3 regions of the Micromonospora peucetia genome follow, and region 1 is predicted to be linked to each of the others. Evidence: riboswitches for the same ligand, from Rfam matches in the RefSeq annotation. Region 1 holds a riboswitch; each other region holds the start of a gene.
What was found. A riboswitch is a leader RNA that binds a small molecule or an ion and turns the genes downstream of it on or off. The one in region 1 is predicted to bind cyclic di-AMP.
Positions count from the first base shown of each region.

Region 2: linked by a shared signal. The riboswitch ahead of GA0070608_RS17255 (coiled-coil domain-containing protein) and the one ahead of GA0070608_RS09285 (C40 family peptidase) in region 1 are both predicted to bind cyclic di-AMP.
Region 3: linked by a shared signal. The riboswitch ahead of GA0070608_RS31225 (C39 family peptidase) and the one ahead of GA0070608_RS09285 (C40 family peptidase) in region 1 are both predicted to bind cyclic di-AMP.

Region 1 is NZ_FMIC01000002.1:1,977,327-1,980,590, reverse strand. Features, by position in the region: gene GA0070608_RS09290 (N-acetylmuramoyl-L-alanine amidase) at 1-837, opposite strand, end outside; cyclic di-AMP (ydaO/yuaA leader) riboswitch at 1,094-1,227, shown strand; gene GA0070608_RS09285 (C40 family peptidase) at 1,240-2,280, shown strand; gene dcd (dCTP deaminase) at 2,356-2,934, opposite strand; gene GA0070608_RS09275 (pyridoxamine 5'-phosphate oxidase family protein) at 3,013-3,264, shown strand, end outside.
Region 2 is NZ_FMIC01000002.1:3,683,356-3,686,619, forward strand. Features, by position in the region: gene GA0070608_RS17245 (1-phosphofructokinase family hexose kinase) at 1-127, opposite strand, end outside; gene GA0070608_RS17250 (hypothetical protein) at 306-773, shown strand; gene GA0070608_RS17255 (coiled-coil domain-containing protein) at 969-2,036, opposite strand; cyclic di-AMP (ydaO/yuaA leader) riboswitch at 2,050-2,181, opposite strand; gene GA0070608_RS17260 (cation diffusion facilitator family transporter) at 2,335-3,252, opposite strand.
Region 3 is NZ_FMIC01000002.1:7,145,097-7,148,360, forward strand. Features, by position in the region: gene GA0070608_RS31215 (CDP-glycerol glycerophosphotransferase family protein) at 1-150, shown strand, start outside; gene GA0070608_RS31220 (alpha/beta fold hydrolase) at 219-962, opposite strand; gene GA0070608_RS31225 (C39 family peptidase) at 1,073-1,918, opposite strand; cyclic di-AMP (ydaO/yuaA leader) riboswitch at 2,148-2,287, opposite strand; gene GA0070608_RS31230 (acyltransferase family protein) at 2,896-3,264, opposite strand, start outside.

The DNA.
Region 1 (3,264 bases):
CGCGCCGAGGGTGGTGCCGTAGTTCTGGTAGGGCGCCGGGATCCACTCGCACGAGATGTCGCTCGGGCACTCCAGCCCGTCGGGCCGGGCGAGCTTGCGCAGGCCCAGCCGGTCCAGCCAGGAACGCTCCGGCTGGACCTCGCGGGCGGCGAGGGTGACCCGCTGCCCGTCGTCGGTCAGTCGGGTGTCGCCCGTGGCGATGGTGGCGTACACCTCGTTGGCGAAGGCCGCCGCGGCGTCGGTGGTGTCGGCGCCGGAGTAGCGGGCCACCGCGCCGTACCAGGCCGCCGGGTCGGTCTCGGCACCGACCGGGGCACCGATCTCCTTCTGGTACGCGGCCAGCAGCGCCGCGCCGCCCCGGATGTTCGCCGTGACGTCCGTCCGCAGCGCCTCCTCGCTGGCGCCGGTGAGTCCGGCGGCGGCGTCGAGCGTCCGGAGCGCCGCCTCGGCGGGAGCCGGCTCGGCCGGCTCGCGCGCCTCCGCCAGGGACGGACGGGAGTCGTCGCCGCGCGGGTCCTCGGTGCCCTCGTCGTGGTGGGTGCCCCCGGGCAGGGCGGCGACGTGCTCGGCGTCGGTGAGGTGCATCGGTCCGTAGCCGGCGCTGGTGCTCGGCGTGCCGGCGTTGGTGTCCCAGCGGGACTGTAGATAGGAGACGCCGAGCAGGACGCTCTCCGGCACGCCGTACTCGGCTGCCGCGGCGGCGTACTGCTGCTGCCGGTCGGTCGCCGGTGCGGCGGCGGCGGATCCGGCGGCGGTGAGCGGCGTCGCCACCATGACGGCGGCCACGGCGGCGGCCAGCAGGACGCGTCTGCTCCTCGTTGTCGCTGACAGGTGCATCAGACCCCCAGTTCGGACGGGCAAAGGTGGGGTCACCTTCGCCCCGCCCGCCACCTTTGGTCAATACCTTTCCACCGGACACTTCAGAAGGAAGAAAATCTTCGTCGGCCGGGTTGCGGTTGCCCCGGCCCAGGACGCGGTTTCCGGCCAGACCCGGGTGCGGAGTGTCGCGGCCGGAGGGTTGCGGATCGATAACGGTCGTCTCTACTCTGGTCCCTTGTCGGCCGGTGACAATCCGTCCAACCAGGGCGGTGCCGGCCCGACACCGCCGAGTCGCTCCCGAGCGAGCCGGGGACCCAGGTTCCCCGGGGTGAATCCGCAGTCCTGCGGTAGGGCGCCCCTTCCCGCCCGAACCCGTCAGCTAACCCGGTAGGCGGTACGGAAGAAGGAGTACGGACCCCGGTGGCACACCATGCCCCGCGGCCCCCGTCCGCCCGGTCGGTCCTCACCGACCCGACGACGGCTGCGCCGCGCCCACGCTGGTACCGCTGCACCACCGCCCTGGCTGCCCTGGCCGCGTTCGCCGTCGTTCTGACCGGCGGCGCACCGGCGGCCCACGCCGAACCGACGGTCGCCGAGATCGAGCGGCAGATCGACGAGGACTGGAACAAGCTCGAACCGATCATCGAACGGCACAACGCCACCCGACAGGACCTGGCCGCGAAGCGGAAGCAGGCCGACACGCTCGCCGCGCAGATCAAGCCGCTGGAGAAGCAGGTAGACCAGGCGATGGAGAAGGTCGGCGCGCTGGCCGTCCGCGCCTACAAGGGTGAGCAGGTGTCCGCGATCAACGCCCTGCTCGGCAGCCGCTCGCCGAGCGAGATGGTCGGGCAGCTCGAACTGCTCGACCAGTTCGCCCAGCACCAGCAGCAGGACGTGCGGCAGGTCGCCGAACTGCGCGACCAACTGGCCGGGAAGAAGGCCCCACTGGACGAGATGGTCGTCCAGCTCGGCCGCACCGAGGCCCAGCTCGCGGCGAAGAAGAAGCAGATCAACGCCGAGATCGACCGGTTGCAGAAGCTGCGGCTGCGGGTCTACGGCAACGGCGGCGGCGGGCCGCTACGTCCCGCCCCCTGCCCGGCCAGCTATCCCGGTGGCGCGGCCGGCACCGCGGTGAAGTTCGCCTGCGCCCAGATCGGCAAGCCCTACGTCTGGGGCGCCGAGGGGCCGAACTCGTACGACTGTTCCGGCCTGATGCTCGCCGCCTGGGCGAAGGCCGGGGTCTCGCTGCCGCACAACGCCGCCCAGCAGCGCCGGGTGACCGCGACCGTCAGCCGGGGCGACCTGCGCCCGGGTGACCTGGTCTTCTACTACAGCGACCTGCACCACGTCGGCATGTACGTCGGCGGCGGCTGGGTGGTGCACGCCTCCCGGGCCGGGGTGCCGGTCAGGATGAAGAAGGTCGACGACGGCCCGATCCACAGCTACGGCCGCCCCCGCTGAGGTGTAGGGAAGTGCCCTTTCCTAACGCATGGCGGGCGTCAGGAAAGGGCCCTTCCCTACATGTGGCGGGTCGGATCAGCGGATCGGCCAGGTGCGCCAGTGCTGCCAGGAGCGGCTCGGGGTCGGGCCGCGCTGCCCCTGGTAGCGCGAGCCGTAGACGGCTGAGCCGTACGGGTGCTCGGCCGGCGACGAGAGCCGGAAGATGCAGAGCTGGCCGATCTTCATGCCCGGCCAGAGGGTGATCGGCAGGTTGGCCACGTTCGACAGCTCGAGGGTCACGTGACCGGAGAAGCCCGGGTCGATGAAGCCCGCCGTCGAGTGGGTGAGCAGCCCGAGTCGGCCGAGGGAGCTCTTGCCCTCCAGGCGGCCGGCGAGCTGGTCACCGAGCGAGATCACCTCCAGCGTCGAGGCGAGCACGAACTCGCCCGGGTGCAGCACGTACGGCTCGCCGTCGGGCACCTCGACCATCGACGTGAGGTCGTCCTGCTGCTGAGCCGGGTCGATGTGGGTGTAGAGGTGGTTGTTGAAGACCCGGAAGAGCTTGTCCAGGCGCACGTCGATGCTGGACGGTTGCACCAGCGCGGGCTCGAACGGCTCCAGCGCGAGCGTTCCCGCCTCGATCTCGGAGGCCAGGTCGCGGTCGGAGAGCAGCATCCGAACACCTTAGCGAGCGATACGTGTGACCTGCGTGTCGGAGTGTGCCTTCGTACATTTGTTCGATAGAATGCCCGCATGGCTTCCTGGTCCGAATTCGCCGCCGACGAGCCCCGCCTCGCCGACGGGATCCGCCTCCTCATGCAGCAGTACGGGCCGGGCTTCGGCTACCTGGCCACCGTCCGCGCCGACGGCGGGCCCCGGGTGCACCCGGTCTCCCCGGTGATCACCGACGAGGGGCTCTTCTGCTTCGTCGTCGACTCGCCCAAGCGGCGCGACCTGGAGCGCGACGGGCGCTACGCGCTGCACTCCTTCCCGCCGGAGGAGAGT
Region 2 (3,264 bases), 1.7 Mb from region 1:
TCACCATCCGGGCCTGCCAGACGCCCTGCCCGCCCGGGTGCAGGTGCAGCTCCGGCGCCTCGCTGGGCTGGTCGACGGTCACCGTCAGCCGGGGCGTGGGCGCGAAGACCATCACGTGCCCGCTCATCCGTCGTACCCGTTCATGCGTCCACCCTCCACCGATCGACACGTCACGTGACCGTCCATCAGCCGAACGTAGTCGGGGCAGTGCTCGGACGTCCGGACTCCGGGCGGGATCGGCGCGGCGTTGCCAGCGTGCCCGGCATGCGCGACGATCGGGCGACCATCGACGGTGGGGAGACGGCGTGCTCAGGCGGGATTCCTTCAGCTACACCGTCCAGGCGCGCTGTTCCCTCACGGAGGCCGCGGCGTTGCTGGCCGATCCCGGCCGGCAGAAGGATCTGCACCCGCTGATCGTCCGGGTCCGCCGGGTGCCGCCCCGCCCCGGCGCACGGGCCAGCTACGACATCACCGATCGACTGGCCGCGGGGCCGGTACGCCTGCCGATCACCTACCGGGCCGACGTCCTCGTCGACGATCCCGACGAGATCGTCACCGTGGCCCGGCAGTGGCCCGCCACCACCGTACGCAACCACACCCGGCTGCGGGCGGAGCCCGACGGCGTGGTCCGCATCGACGTGGAGATCACCCTCGCCGCGCCCACGCCGCTCTTCGGCTACGCGTTCCGCCAGGCCCGCGCCGCCCACCTGGGGCTGGCCGCCCGCCTCGGCGCAGTCCTCGACCAGCACCCGCCCGAGCACCCGACCGACTGACCCACGACGGCGCCCGCCCTGCTGGGCGGCGGACGCGACGGCACCGGCTCCGCTCGCGCCGGACGCGACGGCACCGGCTCCGCTCGCGCCGGACGCGACGGCACCGGCTCCGCTCGCGCCGGACGCGATCGGGGCCGGTTCGCCGGGCGTGACCGCCTGGTGGCCCGCGCCGGGCGGGGCACCGGGGCGCGGGCGTCAGTAGACCGACAGGTGCACGTGGTTGGTGTGGTCGCTGGACGGGTCGCCGTTGGCTCCGCTGTACGACTTCCACCCGCTGCTCGGCAGCCAGATCTGCCTGTACCAGATCACGTAGAGCACGGCGAGCCGGTCGGCGTTGCCCACGAAGTACGCCGCCAGGTTGTTGCCGTAGGTCCGGTCGCCGCCGGTGGCGTCGCCGCCGAAGCCGCTCTTCTGGGCCGCGAAGTCGCAGGCCCGACCCTTCGGGTGCTCACCCGAGCCGCCGGAGCGGTAGCAGGAGACGTAGCGGGTGAAGCCCGCAGCCTTGGCCTGGTTGAGCGCGTGCAGGGTGCGCGGGGTGATGCAGCCGCTGGCGGGGGTGGGGTCGTTGACGCTGCACGACTCGGACGGCCAGGAGCCGTCGGAGTTGCGCGGCGCCGACTTCGCCGTCTTCTTCGAGGTGCTGCCCGGCGAGGTGCCCCCGCTGGCGGACTGCTGCCGGTTGGCCACCGTCAGCGCCCGTTCGGCCTGCTCCTTGCGTTTGTCCATCACGGCGACCTGCTTACGCTGCTCCCGGATCTCGCCGTTCAGGGCGAGCTGGGTGCGGGTGGCCTCGTCGCGGGTCTGCTGGAGGTCGCGCAGCGCCCGGTCCTCGTTGGCGGCCACCGCGTCGAGGGCGGCGGCGCGGTCCATGAAGCCGTCCGGCGAACTGCTGGCGAGCAGGGCGGACGCGACGCTGAGCCGGCCGGTGCGGTAGGCGGCCCCGGCGATCTTTCCGACCTTGGCGGTGTGCGCGACCAGCTCGACCTCGGTGGTCTTGAGCTGCGCGGCGAGCTGCTGCTGCCGCTTGACCGAGGTGTCCAGGGCGCGCTTGGCGTCGATGTAGCCCTTGCTGGCGGCCTCCAACTGGGCCCGCAGGGCGGGGGTGCCGCCCTCCTCGTCCTGGCCGGGAGCCGCGGCGAGCAGACCGGCGCGGGCATTGGCCGCCGCCTGGGCGGCGGTGACCGGGGTCACCGCGGCGCCGAGGGCGAGCATCGTGGCGATCAGGGCCGCCGTTCGGGCGGCACGTCGTCGTACGGGTGCCATCACTGGCATGCATGTGTCCTTCCGTCAGCCGCCGACCGGGTTAGCTGACGGGTTCGGGACGGAAGATCCCTACCGCTGACGCGGATGCACCCCACGAACATGGTTCCCCGGTTCGCCCCGCCGGGCGATTAGGCGGCGGCCACCGCCGGCACCGGTGGGTGCCGCCTGGCGGAGGCCGAAGCCGAGCCTACCGGTGCCGGTGTGACTGGTGTAGTGCAGGTGACGGAGGGTGTGTGTCCACTAACAGTCAAATCCGGCATAGCATCACAATACGCTCCCAGATTTAAGGTTGTCCTCATTACCACTCGACTGCCCCACAGGCCCCGGAGGACGCGCCGGGCTCGATCTGCAACGTGGCGTGCTCGATCTTGAAGTCGTCGTGCAGCGCGGCCCGGGCGGCGCCCAGCACCGCGCCGACCTCTGCGTCGGGCTCCATTCTCAGGTGCGCCGAGGCCACCTCCATCCCGGAGGTCAGCGTCCAGACGTGCAGGTCGTGTACCTCGGCGACGCCGGGCACGGCGGCCAGCCGGTCGTGCACCGCGGTGACCTGGAGGTGCTCCGGCGCGGCCTGTACCAGGATGCGCAGCGCGGCCCGCCCCAGCCGCCAGGTGCGCGGCAGGATGAACAGCCCGATCGCGACCGCCACCAGCGGGTCCGCCCACCACCAGCCGGTGGTGGCGATCAGCAGGGCAGCCCCGATCACGCCGAGTGACCCCAGCAGGTCGCCGAGGACTTCCAGGTACGCGCCGTGGACGTTGATGCTCTCCTTCGCCCCGGAGCGCAGCAGCGCGAAGGCGCCGATGTTGGCGAGCAGGCCGAGTACGGCGACCACCAGCATCGGGGCCGCCAGCACCTCCGGCGGGTCGCCGAAGCGGCGCACCGCCTCGATCACGACGTAGACCGCGACGCCGGAGAGCAGCAAGGCGTTGGCCAGCGCGGCGAGCACCTCCAGCCGGTAGAGGCCGAAGGTGCGCTGCGGGTCGGCGCCCGCCCGCCGGGTGGCGGCGATCGCGGCGAGCGCCATGCCGATGCCGAGCACGTCGGTGAACATGTGCCCGGCGTCGCTCAGCAGAGCCAGCGAGCCCGTGCGGAAGGCGGCCACCGCCTCCACCACCATCAGGCCGGCGAGCAGCCCGAACGCCGCCCAGAGCCGGCCCCGGTAACGGTGCCCGGCATTCGCCACCGACCCGTGATGGTGGTCATGACCTGCGCCCACGCGTCCACCTCC
Region 3 (3,264 bases), 5.2 Mb from region 1:
CGGAGCCGCTACCTGGGCGACTTCCCGGCCGACTCGTACGCCGAGGGGTTCCTGGGCGCCGCCCGCCACGAGCTCGACGCCGGTCGTCCGGTGCCCGCGCCCCGGACGGCCGGCGGGCCGAACCCCGCCGCGCTCTCCCCCACGCCCTGAGCCCGACGTGCGGCCTGCCCCCGTCCGGCCCGGCCGCACGCGAGGTCGGGTGGGCGGGGGAACCTGGTTCAGCGGTACGGTTCGACGAGCTCCAGGACCGCCTCGGGGTCCTCGACGTGGGCGTTGTGCCCCAGGCCGGGCAGGGTGGCGACCGGCACGCCCAATTCCTTGAGCTGCGCGTCGGTGACCATGGGGTCGTGCTCGCCGCGGGCCAGCAGCACCGGCACGTCGGTCGCCGCCAGCAGGGCGGGCAGGTCCGGCTCGCCCACGCCGAACCCGGCCGGGTCCATCGCCAGCCGCCAGCGGCCGTCGACCTGCCGCAGCCCGGCCTCCACGACGGGATCCTCCGGGGCGAAGAGCCCCGTCAGGCCGGCCACCCGCAGGTAGCGGCGGGCCGCCTCGTCCCGGCTGGCGAACCAGGTCACCGGCCGGGCGGCCAACTCGCCCGCCTTGGCCAGCTCCGCCGGGGACCAGACCGCCTTGATGCCGATTCCGACCACGGCGTCGACCGGCAACCCGGCGCTGCGGGCAGCCAGCGCCAGCCCGACCACCCCGCCGAGGGAGTGCCCCAGCACGACGAACCGGCCCCCCGCCGCGAGCCCCGTGCCGATCCGCGCGGCCAGCTCCGGGAACGAGTACGCCAGCAGTGGCGGCGACCAGCCGTGGCCGGCGAGGTCTGGCGCCAGCCACCGCCCCGACCACCGACGCTCCAGCAGCGGCGCCCAGGGCAGCCACACGTCGCCGGTCGCGCCCATGCCGTGCAGCAGGAGAAGCACCCGCCGGTCGTCCCGGTCACCCGATTCGTCGACCATGGGCGCAGTGTGCCACCACGGGGCGGCACCGGCGAGGGCCGTGACCCGGACACGACATCGGGCGCCGGCCCCCGGGGTGGGGAGCCGACGCCCGACGGTGTCGATGTCGGTCAGGCGGAGTAGCCGCGGGTGGCGGCCCAGTTCGCCAGGGCGATGGTGCTCATCCAGTACGACGCGGTCGCCGGGTTCGCCGAGTCGGCGATCTTCACCAGCTTCCCCTCGTCCTGGTAGCCCACGACAGCGACGTAGTGGCCGCCGGGGAACGAGTGCCAGCCGCCGTCGGTGTCCGTGGCGCTGCCGGCCACGTTCACCACGACGCCCCGCGCGTCGGTGATGGCCGCGACCACGTCGGCCTGGAGCCGATCCATCTGGGCCGGGGTGGCGGAACCGCCCGGGATCATCCGGGTCCGGTACGGGTCACCCTTCACCGTCGCGTTCAGCACGCGGGTGGTGTCCTCGGCCGAGTCGGTGCCCATCTCGTCGGTGCCCAGCTGGGCGCCGAGGGCATCCTGGCTGCGCGCGATGCCGGCGGCGCTGAGGGCGTTCCGGACGGCGGCCGGACCGCAGTTGTAGAAGGTGGTCTGGGCCTGGTAGTCGTACTTCAGGGTCTTGGCCGCCGGCGGCTTCGGCGCCTCCGGCTTACGGGTCAGGTCCGGATCCGGGGCGGCGCTGGTGGCGCTGGCCGACGGGGCGGCGCTGGACGCGGCCGGGGCGGCGCTGGACGGGGCGGTCGCGACCCGGGCCTGGCTGCGCGAGGCGGCGGTGTCGTCCCGCAGCTCGGTCGCGGCCACCGGGGCCTGCGCGGCGGCGGGGGCCTCGTCGGCTCCGGCCAGCAGTGCGCCGGTGCCCGACGCCAGCACGAGCGCAGCGGCAGACGCGGCGGCCAACTGGTAGGGACGCTCGGACGCGAGACGACGTAGCTGTCGCTTGAGGTGGTGCTTCACAGTTTCCTCCACGGGCTCGGGGGTGAGCGGCCGTCGGTCCGCACCGAAGGCAGGGCGGACCGACCGCGCGGACGGCAGTCCGGACGGGTGGTGGACCACTCAGGGGATGCGCCCGGGATGCCGGGCGACGGACGGTGACCGGTGGATCAGCTCGTGGCCTGCGGGCGTACGAGCGCGGGCACCGCGGTGCCGTGGAGACGGCGGAACAACCGAGAGGTGGGTGGGTGCTGCACGAGGATGAAACTCCTTCCGACACCGCCGACCGGGTTAGCTGACGGATTCGGGCGGGAAGAACGCCCTACCACGGGCCTGCGGCCCACGGATTCACCCCACAAGCACTGGGTCCCCGGTTCGTCGTTCACGATTAGGCGGGTCGGCGCGGCGTCGCCTCTTGCGATCGGTTACCGCACCGGACGCGCCGACACTACTGGCCGTTCCACACCCCTGCCAACCCCGTCCCACCTGCTTAAACCTTGATCAGGAAACAATTTTTGCGGGCACCCGAGCACTGACGTGACTCAATGGGACAGCCGTTCTCAGAGGCGCTTCGGGGCAACAACGGGACGAGTGGCGGACATCGGCGCCGAACCCCCGACGAGAATCGGCCCACCATGCCGGAATGACCGTTTCCCCGCCACCGTGACCGGCATCACCAAAACCACCAGCCCACACCCCCGCCCGCCACCCCGCCGCGCCCCTGCCGCCCCTGCCCGCGCCCCTGCCGCGCGCCCCGCCGCCCCGCCGCCCCGCGATCTTGCACTTTGGGCCCCTGGAGTACGGCAGATGTCTTTTTTTGTCGGGGCGGAAAGTGCAAGATCGCGGAGTCTGGGCGGGGCGGCGGGGGCGCGGTGAGGGGCGGCAGGGGCGGGGTTGGCTTGCCCCGGGCAGGGTGCCAGCGGGTGGAGGGAACGCGACGCGGCGGGCACCGAGGGCTGCGCGGGAAGCCCGGTTGGTCGGAGTTCGGTCAGGATGGAGCGGGGTCCGGGCCGTCAGCGCGAGTCGACGTACGTCGGTCGGTGGTCGGCCTGCGGGTCGGCGGGGCGGGGGCGCGGCACGACGTTGCCACGCTCCCCCGCCGCCGGCCCCGGGGCGCCGGGCCGCTCCCCGGCGGCGTCCGCGCCCTGCGGCGTCGCCCGGGCCGTCCGGCGCGGGGTGAGCAGCCGCATCATCGGCGTCTCGACGAAGCGGTGCAACAGCCCGGCCAGGGCCAGGTTGACCAGCAGGAAACCGAGCACCACCGCCACCCCCCACCAGCCGGTGAAGCCGGCGCCCCAGTCGCCGGTGAGCCGCAGCACAGTGATCATCACCAGGACGTGCACCAGGTAGAAGGCGAAAGAGACCTCGCCGAGCCAGATCAT